4 regions of the Corynebacterium bovis DSM 20582 genome follow, and region 3 is predicted to be linked to each of the others. Evidence: predicted binding sites of a transcription regulator. Region 3 holds the regulator's gene; each other region holds the start of a gene.

Region 1 (4,842 bases), 130 kb from region 3:
ATCCCGGAGGCCACGGTCATGCTCGTCCTCGACGCCGAGAACTTCGGGGTCAGCCAGCTCCACCAGCTCCGGGGACGCGTGGGTCGGGGCAGTGCCGACGCCGTGTGCCTCCTCCACACCGAACAACCGGAGGATTCCCCGGCGTTCCGACGCCTCCTCGCCGTGGCCGGCACCACCGACGGCTTCGAACTGGCGGAACTCGACCTCCAGGCGCGCACGGAGGGTGACGTCCTCGGCGAGGAACAGTCCGGTGCCGCCGCTCGGCGCGTCCGGCTGCTCGACCTCACCACCGACGAGGACATCATCCGCGAAGCGCGGCGCTACGCCAACGACCTCGTCGCCTACGACGAACCCCTCGCGCGGGCACTGGTGGCCGACATCGAGACGGAGGACCAGGAGTTCATCGAGCGGTCGTGACGGGGTGGTGCGGTCGTGACGGGGTGGTGCGGTCGTGGTGGGTGGTGTGGCTGTGGGGCTGGTGTGGCCGCGGGAGTGGCCGGTGTGACGGCGAGGCGCAGGGCGTGGGCGGTTCAGTCGCGGTGATCGAAGTCCCGGGTGTCGCACTCCCCGGCGTCGCACTGTCCGGCGTCTCCGGCGACCTGGTGCCTGGTCCTGGTGCCCGGTGCCCGCCGGTTCAGTCGCGGGTGTCGCAGGTCCCGGCGTCGCACTCTCCGGCGTCGCGTCTGCGGGGCGGGGCGGCGGGGGTTTCGGCCGTGCCACCGCGGTGCAGCGACCCGGTCCGGCGCAGTCGCGACGCGGGGTGATCCCACATGTCAGGGTGGTGGTTGACCCGGGGGCGGCGACGTGGATCGACGGTCCGGGGCGGAACCCAGGTCACCTTCTCCTCCCGTGTGCCTGGACAGGCGCAGGCGTCATTCTGTCGCGTCGACGGGCAGGCGTCCTCCTGTCGTGGACAGGCGCAGGCGTCCTGGTGCCCCGGGTACGGCCAGGTGCCTCCCTCCGGTGGGGTCGGGGGATCGGTCGGCGGGGGACCAGCCGGGATGTCGCCCGGGGCCCCGGACCGTGGATGCGCGGGGCGAGGGGCGGTCTGGTCCCCGGCACTGTCCGGGCGCAGGGTGAACCAGCGGTTCGGGTTCGTGCGGGTGTCGTCGACCCGGGCGTGGGTCGAGGTATCGGTGAACGTGAGGTTGTCGATGTCGGTGTCGCCACCGTGGTTCCAGCCGTCGATGTGGTGCATCGCGCATCTCGCCGCACACGCCGACGACCCCGGGGCGGTGGACATCCCCTCCTCGCCGAGCAGTGCGAGGTACTGGTCGAGGGAGCCGAGTCGTCGCGACCGGCCGAGCCAGAGACTTCTCCCCTGGAAGTCGAGGACCTGCAGATACAGGTCCGTCGCGAGTGTCGACTCGATGAGACTGCCGACCGTCAGCCGGTCACCCGTGTCCGTGATCCCGGTGCCGGTGCGTGCGAGGAGTTCCTCGAGCGTCGTGACCGCGACGATGGTCGTGGTTCCCCGGCGGGGCCGCACCGGCGTGCCGGGGAACACCGGCAGGCACTCGGCGTCAGGGCGGGGGTTGCACGAGGGGCAGACCCCGCAGCGGCCGTCGGGGCAGGGGTCCTGCGGTGCGGCGGTGGCCGAGCCCTGCGGTGCGGCGGTGCCCGGCCCCTGCGGTGCTGCCGAGCCCTGCGGTGCGGCGGTGGCCGGGTCCTGCGGTGCGGCGGTGGCCGGGTTCTGCGTTGCGGCGGTGCCCGGCCCCTGCGGTGCGTCCGGGTTCTGCGGTGCGGCGGCGGCCGGGCGCTGCCGGTCGACCGTGTCCTGCCCAGCGGGCACCGGGCGGCTGTAGGACGACGCCAGCGCGGCGGAGAGGGCGTCGTGGTACCGCTGCCCGGGCGTACGCCGGTCGACGGCGGTGTCGGGCAACAGGTCACCACTGTTACCGAGGTCGCACAGCACCCGCCGGAGCATCGCGGCGAGCTCGGGCGTCACGAGGCCGCTGAGGCGGGACATGCCGTCGAACCCCTGCTTCCCGAGGGAGAGCGTGCGCCTCCGCGCGCGGTCCTCGTCGGTGTACGGGTCGTCGATGCCGCACAGGGCGCGGAGCCGCGGACCGAGCCCGTGGAACGCCGCAGGCCCGTGGGACCGGGCGAGGTCGGCCAGCGGCGCGTCGCAGGCCTCGGTGAGCCGTGCGTGGAGGGTCCGGGGGAGGCGGTCGATGGCCCGGTGGACGGCGGCCACGCTGTCGGTGCTCACGGCCCCGTCCCGGCAGGCGTCGCGGAGGGCGGGCATGTGGCGTCGGTCGGGACGGCCGTCCCGACGCACGGGGGCGTCGTGAACCCTGTTGGCGGCGTCGACCCTCGCCTTCGCCTCCGGAACAGTGAGGTGGAAGGCCCTGGCGAGGTAGTTCGCCCGGCGGCCGACGCTCACCGGCAGGTCGTCCTCGTGCGCCCGGAGGAAGTCCGCGTCCATGAGGATCATCGAGTTCCGTGCGCGCTGACACCGCCCGTAGAGGTCCTCCCGCTCCTCGGCGGAGAGCAGCCCCCACACGTCGCTGCCGGCCCCGGTGAGCGCCGCGGTGGCCTCCACCAGCGCGGACACGGCGGAGCGGAGGTCGTCCGCGGACATCCGCGGAGCGTGCCCCTCCGTGGTCCCGAGCGTCATGGTCGCCCCCCTTCATGCCCCTACATGGTCGTCGTCCCCGCGGACAGCCGGTGCGACGCCGGCCCCGCGGACAGCCGGTGCGATGCGGTACCGCGCCCGTCACCCCGCGCCGGGCCGCCCCCGGACGTGGAACGTCCGTTCGACCTGGCCGCCGGTGACGTGGGCGATCCCCCCGATATCCTGCGTTGACCTCGACTCTACAGGTGCAGCACCCATCGCGCAAGACCCGTATTCGATCATGTGGACAGGGGCCCCGGTGCTCATCCGGTGGGGGTCGACGCCGCCGGGTGCGTGCGGCGCGGTCGGCAGGTCGGGAGGGTTCGACGGCGCGGGGCGGGCCCGTTTCAGCCCCGTGAGGTGCCGCGCGGTCGGCAGGTCGGGAGGGTTCGACGGCGCGAGGTGGGCCCGTTCCGGCCCCGTCGGGCGCGGCGCGGTGGGTGGTCCCGTACCCGCCCGACGGTCGGTGTCCGGGGTGCCCGGTACACTGCCCGCATGGACATCTGTGCTCCTTTCGCCGGGATCGCCCGGTTCCGCGTCGCGGACGGTCAGGACGTCGCGCCGGGGGACGTGCTCGTCATCGTCGAGGCCGTGAAGCTGGAGGCTCCGGTCCTGGCGCCGGGGCCCGGGACGGTCCGGCGCACGGTCACGGGGGACTTCGTCGACGTCGAGGGTGGCGACGTCCTCCTTCAGGTGGTGCCGCGATGACCCGCATCATCTCCGGCACCGCACGCGGCCGCTCGATCCGCGTCCCCGCGAGCGGGACCCGCCCCACCGCCGACCGCGCGCGGGAGGGGTTGTTCTCCTCGCTCCAGGTCAGGTTCGGTTTTCACGACGCTGTGGTCCTCGATCTCTTCGCCGGCTCGGGGGCGCTCGGCCTCGAGGCGGCGTCACGGGGGGCCGCGGAGGTCACGCTCGTCGACAGTTCGCGCCGGGCCGTCGAGGTCATCCGGTCGAACGCCGGTGTCGTGGGGCACCCGGCGGTGCGGGTGGTCGAGACGAAGGCGTCGACCTTCGTGGCCTCCGCGCCGCGGGGGCACTTCTCCATGGTGCTCGCGGACCCGCCGTACGACCTCGACGACGAGGCGGTCAACGACATGGTGACGGCGCTGGTGTCACTGTTGGTGGAGGGCGCGGTGGTCGTCGTCGAACGTCACTCGTCCTCGCCGGAGGTCGCCTGGCCGGAGGGGTTCCGGCGCACGACCCAGAAGCTGAAGAAGCGCACCTACGGCATCGCCCGGTTCGACATGGCCGTGTGGGACCCGGACGGGGTCGGGGAGGCCTGAGCGTCGGGGCGGGGGCCGTCGGTACGGGGGCCTGAGCGCGGGGGCAGGGGCCGTCGGTACGGAGGCCTGAGCGTGGGGGCGGGGGCCGTCGGTACGGGGGCCTGTGCTCGGGGGTGGGGGCCTGTCCGACGGCTGTGCGGCCGCAGCGCGGGACCCGGCGCAGTGGGCGCGGTCCGGTGGCCGCGGCGCGTAGACTCGGGCACCGTCCGTGTGCGCCGGCCGCCGCCGGACCCGATGGAATCCACAGGAATCGTGAGTAGGAGCCGCCCCATGCGCGTCGTCTGTCCCGGGTCCTTCGACCCCGTCACCAACGGTCACCTCGACATCATCACCCGCGCCGCGGCGACATGGGACGAGGTCACCGTGCTCGTCACGTACAACCCGAACAAGAACGGACTGTTCACCGCGGAGGAGCGCGCCGACCTCATCCGGCGGTCGTTGGCCGACCACGTGGGCTCCGGCGGCGTGACCGTGGACGGTGCTGCCGGGAACAGCACAGCCGGGGACGGCGCCGGCGCGACGCCCGCCGCTCCACGGGGCAGGATCACGGTCGACACGTGGGACCGGCTGCTCGTCGACTACCTCACCGAACACGGCGTGACGGCGATGGTCAAGGGGCTCCGGAGCTCCCTCGACTACGAGTACGAGCTCCCCATGGCCCAGATGAACCGGCGTCTCTCCGGGGCGGACACCTACTTCCTCTTCACCAACCCCCGCTACGGCTACGTGTCGTCCACGCTGTGCAAGGAGGTCGCCCGCTACGGCGGCGACGTCACCGGGTTGCTCCCGGAGCCGGTCGTCGAGGCGGTCACGCGGAAGTTCGCCGCCGGCAGCTGACGTTCCCCCGGTCGCCGGCCCCCGCCGGCGGCTGACAGTGACAGCCGCCGCGAGCGTGTCTTTTCGGCACGTCACGCCCGTGTCGTGTCATGCTGGGGGCCA
Region 2 (4,842 bases), 1.0 Mb from region 3:
GCGAGCAGTGACGCGTGGGAGGCGGCGATGGACGACCAGTCGGTGTCGCCGGGGTGGACGACAACAAGGGTGATCCACGTCGCAAGGTAGAGCACCGCGGCGGTGAAGAGCAGCGCGACGGTCGTGGTCGGTGACAGGGGGCGCATGGCGTGTGAGGGTCTCCCGTGGACGGACCTCAGCGGCGGATGCGGCGACGTCACCGGGGCGCTGTGCTCCGGTGGCCGGCCGGCGACACCGTTGACGTCGGGGGCGGGCAGGGGATCGGTGAACCTGCAGTGCCGACCGCAACCGCCCTATGTCACCTCGGGGAGCGATCGGTGATTGCGACCATTGTTCTCCGCTCGCCGAGGGCCGGTCAACTCCCCGCCGCCCCCAGCCTCCACGACGGCCTCGTCCCCGGCTCCGGGCGTTCCTCCCTTGACCTCTCTCTTCTCTCCTCTCTCTCAGTCCCTCCACTCTCAGTCCCTCCACTCTCACTCCCTCAGCCTTCGACCCGGCGCCCGCACCCTTCGTCCCCACGCCCGCCAGTCTCGCTCCCTCCACTCTCACTCCCTCAGCCTTCATCCGTGAACCGGCCATGTTCTCCCCGGAGCTCCTTCTCGTCCTGGCGCGCACGACGCACCGAACGCCCCGGATTGGCCCACGCCGACGGGTGCCCGTTCACCCTCGGTTCCCGTTCCGGATCGAGCTGGACCGGCGGTATCCACACGGCTTTGTCCACACGTTCACGCCGACCTGGACCGTTGCCGTCACCTCCACCGTCACCTCCACCGGCGCCCCCACCGGCGCCTCCACCGTCGCCGCCGCCACCGGCGCCCGGTCCACCACCCGAACCACCGCGCTCTCTGTCCTGCGCATCGGACCTGATGGTCCACCACCGCGAGGAATCGGTCCGCGAGTCGTCGATCTTGGCGTGGGTGAGCGGGTCCACCAGCGTGAGGTTGTCGATGTCCGTCATCCCACCCGACTCCCACGAGTCGATGTGGTGCATGTGGCACCGGGCCGCGCATGTCGCGGAGCCCGGCGCCATGCTCATCCCCTCCTCCCCGAGCAGAGCGAGGTACTGTGCCGTACTCCCGAGCCGGGATGACCGCCCGAGGTACAGCGTCTCGCCCCGCAGGCCGAGAACATGCAGGTAGGTGTCGCGGCACAGTGCATCCTCGACGAGATCCGCCAGCGGGAGCTGGACTCCGGTGTCCGTCATCGCCGTGCCCTGTCGGGCGAGCAGATCCTTCAGCGTGGTGACCGCGACAATGGTCGTCGTCCGACGTCGGGGAGCGAGACCACGCCCACGCAGTCGCGGAATCTGCAGACTGTCGGGCCCGTCGCCGTCGCCGGGTTCCCCCTTACCTCCGGCACTGTCCCCGTCGCCTTCTCCGCCGCCGCGGTCCTGTCCCCCGCTGCCACCGGTGACTCCCCCAGCCCGGCCCGGGCCTGCGGCGTCGGCCCCGTCGGCATCCACACCGAAACCCCCGTGGACCGCCGCCTCGAGCGCGTCGTGGCGTCGTTGCTCCGCAGAACGGAGGTCCTTCTCCCCCTCCTCGAGGAGATCCCCCGTCCCGGCGTGGTCGGCGAAGAGCTTCGCCAGCGCGGCGGCGCACCGTGGTGTCACGAGCCCGCGCAGTGACGACATCCCGTCGGGCCCCTGCTTGCTGAGGGTGAGCCGTCGCATCCGCGCCCGGTCCTCCCGCGTGTACGGGTCATCCTGTCCGAGCAGCGCCCGCAGCATCGGCGCCAGGTCGTCGAGGGCGTCGGGCCCGTGGTCGCGGACGACCCTGGCGATCGGGCCGTCGGCCACCGCAGCCATCCTGTTCTGCGCCGATGCGGGGAGTCCTGTGATCGCACGGTCGATCTTCTCCACACCTTCGGTGTCGAGCAGGCCCTCGGCCACGATCGCCCTCACCTCCGGCATGGCCGTCGCCGCCGATCGTCCCTCAGGGCCGACGGGTCGGTCGTCGAGCCGGCGCACGGCCTTGACCCGCTGGCGGGCATCGCGTGACGTGAGCCGGAACCGCCGGGCCAGCCACGCGGGACGTCGGTACACACCGGCCGGCATGCACGGCGCGTGGGCGAGAAGGAACGCAGCGTCCGCCAGCGCCAGCGACTTCCGGGCGCGTTCAAGGCGGGCGTAGAGCTCCACGCGCTCATCCTCGCCGAGCCGCCCCCAGACCTCCTCGCCGCTGCCGGCGACGATCGCCGCCGCACTCTCCATCGCCGCCACGGCGGTCCGCAGATCGTGAGTACTCCCCACCGGTTGCATCGTCTCCCCTCCCCTAGGGCCAGTCACCGGGACGGTCATTCGACCATCCGTTCCCCCTGCAGAATCCCCGATATGCACGCCCACCAGGCCGTTCACATCTCGATACCCGCAGCATACACAGGGCTTCACATCCCGTCAAGACCCTCTCCCCACCGCCACAGACAATCGAACACACTCTCCGATACGCCGTCCCGTCAGCGACACATCCGCAGGTCACCGCCTTCCGCTACCCCCGAATCGGGGCCGAGCGCCCACCCCTGCTGTATCGTCCCGGGACACAACACCTGAAGCCCGGCGCGCCGGGCCACACACCACCACACCGACCACACTCAGGAGCCACATTGACCACCACATCCTTCCCCGCCGACACCCCGCTCTACCCGCAGGAATGGGTCGAACGGTACACAGAGGCCGGGTACTGGACCGCGGACACGTTCGCCGAGCTCTCGGAGGTGTCGGCCACGCGCTTCGGCGATCTCGAGGCGGTGGTCGGCGACGACTGCCACGGCCGTCGCCGGCGCTGGACCTACCGGGAGCTCAACGAGCAGGTCGGGCGTCTCGCCGCGGCCCTCACCTCCGCGGGCGTCAACCGCGGCGACCGGGTCCTCGTCCAGCTCCCGAACACGGTCGACTTCGTCCGGGTCCTCCTCGGCGTGTTCAGGATCGGCGCCATACCGGTGCTGTGCCTGCCCGCCCACGGACGGGCGGACATCGCCCACTTCCTCCGGATGTCCGGGGCCCGCGCGCACGTGGTCCCGGTGACGCACGCCGGCGTCGACTACCCGGCGCTGTCCGCCGGCGCCATCGCCGACGTCCACGGTCCGGGGGCCACCGCCGACGACGCGGCAACGCCCGCCGACGACGCCGACCGGCCGTTCACCCTCGTCGCGGGCCCGGCGGACGACATCACCGGTGACGCCGTCTCCCTCGACGCGCTCGTCGACGGGAGCAAGGAGGACCCGGTCCCACCGCCATGCCCCGACGTCGCACCGACCGACCTCGGCCTGCTCCAGCTCTCAGGGGGTACGACGGGCGCCTCCAAGCTCATCCCGCGGACTCATGCCGCCTACCACTACTCGATCCGCGCCTCGGCGGAGATCTGCGGGACCGGACCCGGCACCCGGATGCTCGTCGTCCTCCCGGCCGGCCACAACTTCACGCTGAGTTCGCCCGGCATCCTCGGCATCCTCTGGTCCGGGGGAACGCTCGTGTTCTGCCCGGACCCGACGCCCAGCACCGCCCTCGGGCTGGTCGAGCAGGAGCGGATCACGCTGACCGCCCTCGTCCCTCCGCTCGTCAACGCCTGGCTCGCTGCCCTGCCCCGCATCGACCGGGACATCTCGTCACTGCAGACGCTCCAGGTCGGCGGGGCCCCGCTCACCGAGACGACCGCCCGCCGTATCCAGCCCGAGCTCGGCGTCCGGCTCCAGCAGGTCTTCGGGATGGCGGAGGGCCTGGTCTGCTACACCCGCGAGGACGATGACGAGGAGACCGTCCTGACGACCCAGGGGCGGCCGATCTCCCCGGCGGACGAGATCGAGGTCAGGGACGAGGACGGTGAGCTGCTCCCGGTCGGCGCCGTCGGCGCGTTGTGGACCAGGGGGCCGTACACGGTGCGGGGGTACGTCGGCGGGGTCGACCGGGATTCGTTCGACAGCCGTGGTTTCTACCGCACCGGCGACCTCGTCCGGCTTCGTCAGGACGGTGCCGTCATGGTGACAGGACGGGTGAAGGACCAGATCAACCGGGCCGGGGAGAAGATCTCCCCGACCGAGGTCGAGAATGTGATCCTGACACATCCCGCCGTCCGCGATGTCGCTGTCGTCCCTGTGACGGATGACCGCCTCGGCGAGCGCATCGTGGCGTTCGTCATCCCGAATCCCTCCGCCGGGGCCGGTGCAGGTGCCGGGGATTCATCCGAAACCGACTCCGGGCGCGCTCTCGAGACGGAGCTCCGCCGGTATCTCATCGACCGTGGTCTGGCCCGCCATGCGGTGCCGGACGTCATCCACACAGGCGCGGAGTTCCCGTTGACCGGTGTCGGGAAGCTGTCGCGCCGCGACCTCAGGGAACGTCTCAGCCGGTACTTCCAGTCGCAGCGCCCGGAGACGGGGAAGTGAGGTGACCATGTCCGCTACATTCTCCCGCGCCCGCATCGTCGCGGACATCGCCTCCGTCACCGACTACCCGGCCGACGAGCTGAAGGACGACACCGTCCTCACCGACATCGGTCTGGACTCCCTGCGCATGATGGAACTCATCGAGGACTGGCGTGCCGACGGGGCGTCGGTCGACTACTACGAGCTCGTGACCCACCCGACGCTCGGTGAATGGGTCACCCTTCTCCGCGCCGGGGAGCAGTGATGACAGGCCCCCTGCCCGCCACCGGCTCCCCGGGGGCGTCAGGCTGCATGACCGCCGCGGCGATCACCGCGCACCTGACCCACGCCGACACCGCCACGGTCGAGCGGTTCTGGACCCGCGTGCGCACGCTCGGCACACCGGTCGACGCAGCCCTCCCACTCGTCGCGCCCGAGACCGGCGCGGGGACGGACACCGGTTCCGCCGCCGGGGCCGGGCCG
Region 3 (4,842 bases):
TGCGCGGGGGTCGGGGCCGTCGCCGGAGGATGCGGCGCTCCACGGCCGGGACCGCTCCGGGGAGGGCCGGGGAGGGTCCCGACGCGGTCGTCGCCGTGGCGGCCGGGCGTCCGGTGGTCAGGCGGACTCGCGGTCCGGCGGGGCCGCCGGGAGCGGCGGGGCCGGGACCGGGGCCACGTTGGCCCGGGCCGCGGCGTGGACGGCGGACGGTCTCGGGACCGTGCCGGACAGCGTCGACACCGTCGTCGACGGGCAGTCCGTGCAGGCCTGCCCGGCGGTCGTGGCGACCGGGGACGGGGTGGCGTTGACGGCGTTCCCGACCCCGCAGGCGGCGGCGGCCCAGCAGTTCAAGACGGTGCTGGACATGATGGTGGCGGCGTGCACGGTGTCGACGAACCAGATGGTGAAGGGCCTGCCGCTCCGGCAACGCGTGGCGGTGGAGAACTACCCGTCCGGGGGGCCGGAGGCGCTCATCAGCGACGCGCGGGTGGTGGCGTGCCGGGACCTGCTCGACCGGTTCGGCCCGGTCATCCGGGATCCTGACCGGTGTGCCGAGGCGGTCGACGCGGCGCGGCGTCAGGGGCCGGGTCTGGTCCGGCAGACGGTCGTCGCCGTGGCACCGGCGGTGTTGGCGGTGGCGGACATGACCGACGAGCTCGCCGAGTGGACCGGTGAGCCGATCGAGGACATGCGGGCGCAGCTGCGCTTCTACATGGGCGACCACGCTCTGGCGCGGCACGGGGTGGCGCGGCTGCGTCATGTCCCGCGGTACGTCGAGGCGATGAAGGCCCGACTGGCGATGATGGACTCCGACCCGGAGAAGGAGGAGGACCTCGACGCGGAGGTCCGGGAGGCGATGCGGGAGTACGAGCAGACGATCTCCCGGCTCCCGTCCGCCCGGGCCGCGTCTCCCCAGGTCAAGGACGTCCGGTGGCTCATCGAGGAGCTCCGGGTGGCGTTGTTCGCCCAGCATCTCGGGACGGCGACGACCGCCAGTCTCACCCGCGTGAGGAAGGCGCTGGCGAAGCTCGGGTGACGTCCGGGCCGGGTCCGGCCGGGTGCTCCCCCCTGCCGCGCTGTCGCGTCCTCCCCCCCCCGGGCGGGGCGCGCCGTCGCGTCCTCCCCCGCTGTCCGCGCTGTCGCGTCCTCCCCCGCTGCCCGCACTGTCGCGTCCTCCCCCGCTGCCCGCACTGTCGCGTCCTCCCCCGCTGCCCGCACTGTCGCGTCCTCCCTCCCCCGGCGGGGCGCGGCCCTACTGCCCGGCGCCGGCGTCCGCGTCGTCGGGTACAACGTGGCCGTCGTCCTGGTGGGCGACGGCGCGGTGCGCCCGGAGCGAGAGGATCTCCTGTTCGAAGTCCTCGGCGGTGTGGAAGGACTTGTAGACCGAGGCGAACCGGAGGTAGGCGACCTCGTCGAGCTGGCGGAGGGGGTCGAGGATCGCCAGGCCGATCTCGTGCGCCTCGACCTGGGAGCCGTGGGCCGCGCGGATGGACTGTTCGACCTCGTGGGCGAGCCGCTTCAGCGCGTCGTCCGGGACGTCGCGCCCCTGACAGGCCCGCTGGACACCACGGATCACCTTGTCACGGCTGAACTCCTCGGTCACCCCGTTGCGTTTGGTGACGAGGAGGACCGAGCGTTCGACGGTGGTGAAGCGCGTCCGGCAGGTTGTGCACTCGCGGCGGCGACGGATGGCGACGCCGTCGTCGACCGTCCGGCTGTCCACCACCCGGGAATGCTCCGATCGGCAGGACGGGCAGAGCATGGCTTTCCCTTTCTCCGGACACGTCCGGGGTCTCTCACCGACGGCGTCCGGCCGCGCGCTTCAACGCGCCGGACAGGGCCACGGCCACGGGTGGGCACGGTCTCCCGCTGCCACGCGCCCCCGGTCAGCGAACGGACACCACCGGGCGCGTCACGCCGGTCACCGGTCACGACGCACCGGCCACAATCTTCGAGCATCATAGCAGCTCGACGGCCTTCCCCCGCCCGGCCGAGACCGCGCCCGTCCGGGGCCGGCCGGGCCCGCGGACACCGTCGCCCGCGAGCCCGTCCCCGCCGCCGCACCACACCGCTCCAGGCGAACCTGAGCCCCGTCACCTCGCCGGTGCGCGTGACCCTGTCCCCGTCACCTCACCGGTACACGGGGACGGAGAGCACGGCCCCCTCCCCGGGCGCGGACGACCCCAGACCGTTCATCGAGGCGATGCGCGCCATGACGTCCCCCTCCGGCTGACCGGGCGCGACGTCCCGCGCAATGTCCGCGAGGGTCTCCCCGGGGGCGACGGTCACCGAGGACGTCGCGACCGGACCGTCGGCCTGCGGGGCGTCGCCGACCGCGGGCGAGATCCCGACGGCGAGGACGATCCCGGCCAGCCCGACGAGCAGCGCACCGGGGGACTGTGCCACGGCGAGCGCCCGCGCCCGCAGCCTCCCGCTTCTCGTCTGCAGTCCGAACGTGAGATCCTGCCGGCGACCGACGAGCCGGTGACGGCGCTTGTCGACGAGCCCCGGGACATACCCCCGCCCCTCCCCGTAGGTGTTCGAACGCGGTCGACCGTCCGCGTCCCGGCCCGGATGGACCACCGGCGGGCGCGACGGGACCCCGACGGGCCGCGGCAGCACGCCACCCCGCACCGCCGCCGCGGACACGGCAAGAGGCGACCCCACCCCTGCCCGTCGTCCGGATGCGGTCCTGGTCTGCATGGTTGTGATGGTCATTCGTCACTCCTCCGTCGTCATGGTCGGAACGGTTCACGTCCCCACGGCCTGTGCCGCGGTCGACACCGAGTAGATCACCCGGGCCGGACACCGGGAGCGCGGCAGCACCACCATTCGATCGTCTGTTCGCATTCCGGCGTTCGAACGGGAAGTTAGCACGACGCACACCCCGTGTCCACCCCGTCGGCGATATTTTTCGAACACGTGGATGATGACGTGACGGGGGATGTAGTAGGCTGGTCGCAACCCCGACGGGAAGGGAACCCCGGTGGAGCAGAACGGGGGATGGCACCACCGCCGGTCCGCGCACGCGGATCGACGGGCGCCGCACCACCGACACATGACGTCCCTCCCTCCCAGACGGACCAGCGCAACCGGATAAGGACACCTCATGGCAGAACAGCACTCACCCGCGCCGCGGCGCGGACGTCCCCGCAAGGACGCGTCCGGGTCGACGGACTCGGCGACACTCTCGGAACGGCAGCGTCGCATCCTCGAGGTCATCCGGGACTCGACGATCTTCCGCGGCTACCCGCCGAGCATCCGGGAGATCGCCGAGACGGTCGGCCTCCACTCGACGTCGTCGGTCTCCTACCACCTCCGCGAGCTGGAGCGGAAGGGCTTCCTCCGCCGCGAGGGCAAGAAGCCCCGGGCGGTCGACGTCCGCTCGTTCGAGGGCAGCAGCCACGAGATCTCGAACCACACCAAGCCCGGGCGCAGGCCGGCCCAGCGGCAGTCCCCTGCGCCGGTCGACGAGTCGATGCCCACCCCGGCGTTCGTGCCGGTCGTGGGCCGCATCGCGGCCGGGTCGCCGATCCTCGCGGAGCAGAATGTCGAGGCGCACTTCCCGCTGCCGGAGGAGATCGTCGGTCAGGGCGAGATCTTCCTGCTCCAGGTGGTCGGGGAGTCGATGCGGGACGCAGGCATCCTCAACGGTGACTGGGTCGCCGTCCGTTCGCAGAACGTCGCCGAGTTCGGCGAGTTCGTTGCGGCGATGATCGACGGCGAGGCGACCGTCAAGGAGTTCCAGAAGGACAGCGAGGGGCTGTGGCTGATCCCCCACAACGACCTGTTCGAGCCGATTCCCGCCGAGGATGCGCAGATCATCGGCCGCGTCGTCGCGATCCTGCGCAAGGTCTGACCTGCGCAAGGTCTGACAGGGGGGTCATGCCGACCTCTGGGGTCCGGCCCGCCCGTGAGCACACCGCCCCCGGCGGCGCGGTGAGCGCGCCACCCGCGGCGTCGGGTCGCACCGGGTCGCGGGTCCCGCCCCGGGAGACCCTCAGGCCTGCGCCGCCAGGATCGCGGCGGCGGCCTGCCGGGCCTCGTCCGCCCCGTCGGCGTTGACCGCCGCCGCAGCCGCGGCACGGCACGTGGCGAAGTCGACCTCACCGAGGGCCACGCCCACCGCCCCCAACGCCGGGGCGGCCGCGGAGAGCGACGTCACACCGAGGCCCGTGAGCACGCAGCCCAGGGCGGGATCCGCCGCCGCCTCGCCGCACACCCCGACAGCCGTGCCCGTCGACGCACCGGCCCGGCACGTCTCGTGGATCAGACGCAGCACCGCAGGCTGCCACGGATCAGTCAGGTGCGCCAGGGACGGGGACAACCGGTCCGCCGCCATCGTGTACTGGGTGAGGTCGTTCGTCCCGATCGAGACGAAGTCGAGGTACGGCATCATCCGCTCCGCCATGAGCGCCGCCGCGGGAACCTCGACCATCGCGCCCGGGGTGAGCCCCCGCTCCCGGCAGAGCTCCGCGAACCAGCGGGCCTCCGCCACCGTGGCCACCATCGGCGCCATGACCCACGTCTGGGCGTCCGCCGACCGGTCCGCCCGCACGAGAGCCTCCGCCACGCCGTCCAACTGACGCTCCAGCAGGGCCCGGTTGTTCCGCGCGATCCGCAACCCCCGCACACCGAGCGCCGGGTTCTCCTCCTCCTCGGCGTTGACGAACGGCACCGGCTTGTCCGACCCGGCGTCCAGCGTCCGGATCACGACCTTCCCGTCGGGGAACGCCGACAACACCTCCGCGTACCGGTCGGCCTGCTCGTCGACCGTGGGTTCCGTCGTCGCACTGAGGAACCCGAGCTCCGTGCGGAACAACCCGATGCCCTCGGCGACCG
Region 4 (4,842 bases), 870 kb from region 3:
CGTCGAACTCCTCGACGACCGCCGCCCCGACCCGCTGGGCGACCTCGTTGAGGTGCGCCCACAGGGCGGGGTCGAGGTCCGTCCACCGGTCGACCTCCTCGACGGGGACGACGAGGGTGTGACCGTAGGCGACGGGCTCGATGGTGAGGAACGCGACGACGCTGTCGTCGCGGTACACGAACCGTCCCGGGAGCTCTCCGGCGATGATCATGCTGAATACGCTAGCCATGGGTCCCGATGGTACCGCTAGAATCAGCCCCCATGCGTGTACTAGTGATCGGCTCCGGAGCCCGCGAGCATGCCCTCTGCCACCACCTCTCCGAGGACCCCTCCGTCACGGAGGTCCACGTCAGCCCGGGGAACCCCGGGATGACCGCGGTTGCGACCGTCCACGACGGCGACCCGGTGGCGCTCGCCCGTGACCTCGGCGTGGACCTCGTCGTCGTCGGCCCTGAGGTGCCGCTCGTCGACGGTCTCGCCGACGACCTGCGGGAGGCGGGTGTGCGGGTGTTCGGCCCGTCCGCCGCGGCGGCCCGGATCGAGGGGTCCAAGGCGTTCGCGAAGGACGTCATGGCGCGCGCCGGGGTGCGGACCGCCCGCGCCGAGCAGGTCCTGCCGGGTGAGGACGCCCCGCTCGACCGGTTCGGCCCGACGTGGGTCGTCAAGGACGACGGCCTGGCCGGCGGTAAGGGCGTGGTCGTCACCACGGACCGGGTGGAGGCGGAGGCGCACGTCGCCGCCGTCCACGCGGCCGGCAACCCGGTGCTGCTGGAGAGTTTCCTCGACGGCCCGGAGGTGTCCCTGTTCTGCCTCGTCGACGGCGGGACGGTCGTGCCGCTCCTGCCCGCCCAGGACCACAAGCGCGTCGGGGAGGGTGACACGGGTCCGAACACCGGCGGCATGGGTGCGTACACCCCGCTGCCGTGGCTGCCGGAGGACGGCGTGCAGCGGATCGTCGACGAGGTCGTCGCCCCCGTCGCCCGCCAGATGGTCGAGGACGGCTGCCCGTTCTCCGGCCTGCTCTACGCCGGGCTGGCGTGGGGTGCGGAGGGGCCGTCGGTCGTCGAGTTCAACTGCCGGTTCGGTGACCCGGAGACGCAGGCGGTGCTGGCCCTGCTGCGCACGCCCCTCGGCGGGGTCCTCGACGCGGTCGCGTCCGGCCGGCTCGCCGAGCTCCCCCCGCTCGAGTGGGAGGACGGGTACGCGCTCACGGTCGTCCTCGCCGCGGAGGGGTACCCGGCGTCGACGGTGACCGGCGGCGTGGTCTCCGGGGGTGGCCCGGGTCGGGAGCACGACGGCGTCCTCGCCGCGGGTGTCGCCGCCGACGGTGACCGCCTCGTCGCCTCGGGGGGCCGGGTGCTCAACGTCATCGGCACCGGGGCGACCCTGGAGGAGGCGCGCGAGCGGGCCTACGGGGTCATGGACTCGGTGACGCTGCCCGGCGGTCACTTCCGGCGGGACATCGCCGCGGGCGCGGTGGAGGGGCGGATTCACGTCTAGGCCACCCTCCTGCGCCGTTCGGCCCGCTCCGCGTACGTGACCCGCCGGTCGGCGAGGGGGCCGGTCGGCACGGTGACGACGACGTGGCCGTCGTCGATGCTCGACCACACCTCCGTGCCGTCGGCCGCGGCGGTGACGTCCCAGAGGCCCATCGTCTTGAGCTCGTGGTGGCGGTGGCACAGGCAGTGCATGTTCGCCGTGTCCGTCGGCCCGCCGGCGGCCGGGTCCGCGTGGTTCCAGCGGCGGATGTGGTCCTTCTCGCACCGGGTGGCGGGGACGGTGCACGAGGGGAAGCGGCACGTGCCGTCGCGCCCCTCGAGGAAGGCCGTCATCGCGGGGGTGGGCCGGTACCCGGCGGCGGAGCCGGGGCCGATGAGGCGCACCGACGTCAGCCGCCGCATCAGCGCCTCGCCGCCGGCGGCGGAGAGACGTCCGTCGGCGAAGGACACCGGGCCGCCGTCGGCGGACCGGTAGACGTTCAGCGTCACCTCGACCTTCGCGGTCTGACGGCACATGTGCATCAGCGCCTCGCCGAGCGGGCAGCTCATCGTCCGCGCGACGGCCCGGAGCACCGTGGTGAACTCGCGGCCCTCGTCGTCGGGCAGGCAGATGTCGAGGAATGTCGCGTCGCGGCAGCTCTCGTCGATCTTCACCCAGCGCTCGGGCGGCGGGGTCTCCTTCGGAGCGGCGGGCGGGTCGTGCAGGTCGACGATCTGCGTGAGCCGCCGGTGCAGCCACTGCGGCGTCGGCACGGCCTGCCGGTCCCGGCGTGGCGTGAGCAGCGCGACCATGTCCTGCTCGACGGCGCGGACGGCGTGGGCGGCGAGCGCCACGGTGTCCGTCGCGAGGGTCCGCATGTGCTCGAAGCCGAGGAACCCCCGCTCGAGCAGCGCCGCCACGCGAGGCATCCGCCGCATCATCACCCCGATGTCCGCGAGGGTCATGGCCTTGCCCCGCGTCACGCCGACTGTGGCGGCGATCCTCGCGACGTGCCGCTCGACGTCGTCGTCCTCCTCCGGCGTGCACAACCGGGCGAGGGTGACCGTCGACCGGTTGATCTCCACGGCGCACCGCGCGCGGTCGTCGTCATCCACCTCGGGGCGCCACCGACGGACGACCGTGTGTTCGATCACATCGCGTGGCGTCCGGCCGGTGGGGTCCGGCGCGTTCCGCGGGGGCGTCGGGCCCGTTCCGCCTTGAGGTGGCGTCCCCGTTCCGTCGTGTGGCGCCCGACCCGTGGAGTCCTGTGTGTCCGGTGGCGTCGTCCCCGTTGCGCCCGGTGGCGTTGTGTGTTGCGTCTGCACCCGTCCCCTCCTGTCGTGCGTGTCCCCTGGTGCGCGGTTGCTGTGGTGTGACTGACTCTGTTCCGGTGGTGTCCGGGCCCCTGACCTGGGATCCGGTCTGTCCGGAACTGGATGTGCGTCCGTCCTGGTCCGTTGGTGTTTCGACCTTGGTCGGCATTCCCGCCGGCCCTGAGCTGGATCTCCGTCCGTCCTGGCCCGGTGTTTCCCTGTCCCTGGCTGACCCCTCGTCCGCCGTGAACCGGATGTGTGCCTGGCCGCAGGGCCGGACCCGGTTCCGTGTGGACCCGATCATGCGTGTGGCCTGCGCTCATCCTGCGAGTGTCACTCACCCCGCCCAACAACACTTGCAACCCTACAGCACCCCTGCTACCCTGTCAAACACACGAACGAATACGACGAACAGACGGGGGTCGGGGACGGTGTCGGTGACGGGGTCGGTGACGGGGACGGTCCGGTGTAGCGGTGGCAGCGGTGGCGGCAGGCGGTGTCCGGCCGCCCGGTTACACTGTCGCCATGCCAGAAGGTCACGTCATCCACAGGCTCGCCCGGGATCTCACGGAGAGGTTCGGGGGAGTGGAGGTGCAGGTGTCGTCGCCGCAGGGGCGGTTCGCGGAGGAGGCCGCGGTTCTCGACGGGCGCGTGCTCGAGGGGGCGGAAGCGTGGGGGAAGCACCTCTTCATCGGGTTCGGCGATCTCGCGGTGCACATCCACCTCGGGCTCATCGGGACGTTCCGGTTCGGGCCGGCCGACCCGCCGACGGGACAGGTGCGGCTCCGTCTCAGCGACGGGGAGACGGCCGCGGACCTGCGGGGACCGCAGTGGTGCCGGCTCGTCACGGAGGCGGACCGGGAGCGGGCGGTCGCGGCGCTCGGGGCGGACCCGCTGCGTGCCGGGGACGGGGCTGCGCCGCAGAGGCTGCGCGAGCGGCTCGCACGGACGCGGAGGAGTGTCGCGTCGGTGCTCATGGACCAGTCGTTCTACGCGGGCGTCGGCAACATCTACCGGGCAGAGGTCCTGTTCCGGCAGGGGATCGACCCGGCGACGCCCGCGTCGGCGCTCACGCCCGGGCAGGTGGACGCCATCTGGGAGGACCTCGTCGAGCTCATGGGGTACGGCGTCGAGGCCGGGCGGATCGACACCGTGCGCCCCGAGCACACCCCGGAGGCGATGGGGCGCCCGCCGCGCCGGGACGACCACGGCGGGGAGGTCTACGTCTACCGCCGGGAGGGACTGCCGTGCCTCGTCTGCGGGACGCCCGTCCGCGCGCGTGACCTCGAAGGTCGCACGCTGTTCTGGTGCCCGACCTGCCAACCACCCCTGTGAGAGAATGACCACCGTGCCTGAGAACACCGAGAAGTCAGAGATGCCCGAGAACACTGCGAACGCCGCGAACACACCGAACGCCGAGACCACAGCGAACGCCGAGACCACTGCGAACGCCGAGACCACTGCGAACGCCGGCCGACCCCGGAAGCGGGCCATCGCCGACGTCCTCGCCACGCGCTACGCCTCGCCGGAACTCACCGCCGTGTGGAGTCCCGAGGACAAGATCATCATGGAGCGCCGCCTGTGGATCTCCGTGATGCGCGCGCAGCGGGACCTCGGCGTGGACATCCCCGCCGACGCCATCGCGGCGTACGAGGCGGTCGTCGACACCGTGGACCTCGACTCGATCGCCGCGCGCGAGCGGGTGACGCGCCACGACGTCAAGGCCCGGATCGAGGAGTTCAACGCCCTCGCCGGACACGAGCACATCCACAAGGGGATGACGAGCCGCGACCTCACGGAGAACGTCGAGCAGCTCCAGATCCACCGGTCGCTCGTCATCGCCCGGGACAAGTCGGTCGCCGTGCTCGCCCGGCTCGGTCGGCGGGCGGAGCAGTACCGTGACCTCGTCATGGCGGGCCGGTCGCACAACGTCGCCGCGCAGGCCACGACGCTCGGCAAGCGCTTCGCCTCCGCCGCGGACGAACTGATGGTGGCGCTGGAACGCGTCGGGAACCTGCTGGACCGCTACCCGCTGCGCGGCATCAAGGGG

What was found. The regulator LexA, encoded in region 3, represses DNA repair genes until DNA is damaged. The targets are predictions, from matches to a motif close to CGAACANNTGTTCG.
Region 1: CBOVI_RS04340 (DUF222 domain-containing protein) is a predicted target of LexA. The motif match lies at 2,749-2,762, and genes of this name have one in related genera.
Region 2: CBOVI_RS09145 (HNH endonuclease signature motif containing protein) is a predicted target of LexA. The motif match lies at 2,301-2,314, and genes of this name have one in related genera.
Region 4: CBOVI_RS08555 (HNH endonuclease signature motif containing protein) is a predicted target of LexA. The motif match lies at 2,615-2,628, and genes of this name have one in related genera.

Annotation. Positions count from the first base shown of each region.
Region 1 covers NZ_CP047187.1:1,096,784-1,101,625, forward strand. The annotation lists gene CBOVI_RS04335 (ATP-dependent DNA helicase RecG) at 1-417, shown strand, start outside; gene CBOVI_RS04340 (DUF222 domain-containing protein) at 635-2,620, opposite strand; gene CBOVI_RS04345 (biotin/lipoyl-containing protein) at 3,113-3,325, shown strand; gene rsmD (16S rRNA (guanine(966)-N(2))-methyltransferase RsmD) at 3,322-3,903, shown strand; gene CBOVI_RS04355 (pantetheine-phosphate adenylyltransferase) at 4,174-4,740, shown strand; gene CBOVI_RS04360 (SPFH domain-containing protein) at 4,842-4,842, shown strand, end outside.
Region 2 covers NZ_CP047187.1:2,223,249-2,228,090, forward strand. The annotation lists partial or broken gene CBOVI_RS09140 (ECF transporter S component) at 1-146, opposite strand, end outside; gene CBOVI_RS09145 (HNH endonuclease signature motif containing protein) at 554-2,251, opposite strand; gene CBOVI_RS09150 ((2,3-dihydroxybenzoyl)adenylate synthase) at 2,602-4,380, shown strand; gene CBOVI_RS09155 (phosphopantetheine-binding protein) at 4,388-4,624, shown strand; gene CBOVI_RS09160 (enterochelin esterase domain-containing protein) at 4,624-4,842, shown strand, end outside.
Region 3 covers NZ_CP047187.1:1,224,073-1,228,914, reverse strand. The annotation lists gene hrpA (ATP-dependent RNA helicase HrpA) at 1-1,036, shown strand, start outside; gene nrdR (transcriptional regulator NrdR) at 1,253-1,762, opposite strand; gene CBOVI_RS04855 (LysM peptidoglycan-binding domain-containing protein) at 2,131-2,718, opposite strand; gene lexA (transcriptional repressor LexA) at 3,110-3,859, shown strand; gene CBOVI_RS04845 (phosphoenolpyruvate--protein phosphotransferase) at 4,001-4,842, opposite strand, start outside.
Region 4 covers NZ_CP047187.1:2,093,013-2,097,854, reverse strand. The annotation lists gene CBOVI_RS08565 (HIT family protein) at 1-229, opposite strand, end outside; gene purD (phosphoribosylamine--glycine ligase) at 262-1,500, shown strand; gene CBOVI_RS08555 (HNH endonuclease signature motif containing protein) at 1,497-2,594, opposite strand; gene CBOVI_RS08550 (Fpg/Nei family DNA glycosylase) at 3,318-4,127, shown strand; gene purB (adenylosuccinate lyase) at 4,141-4,842, shown strand, end outside.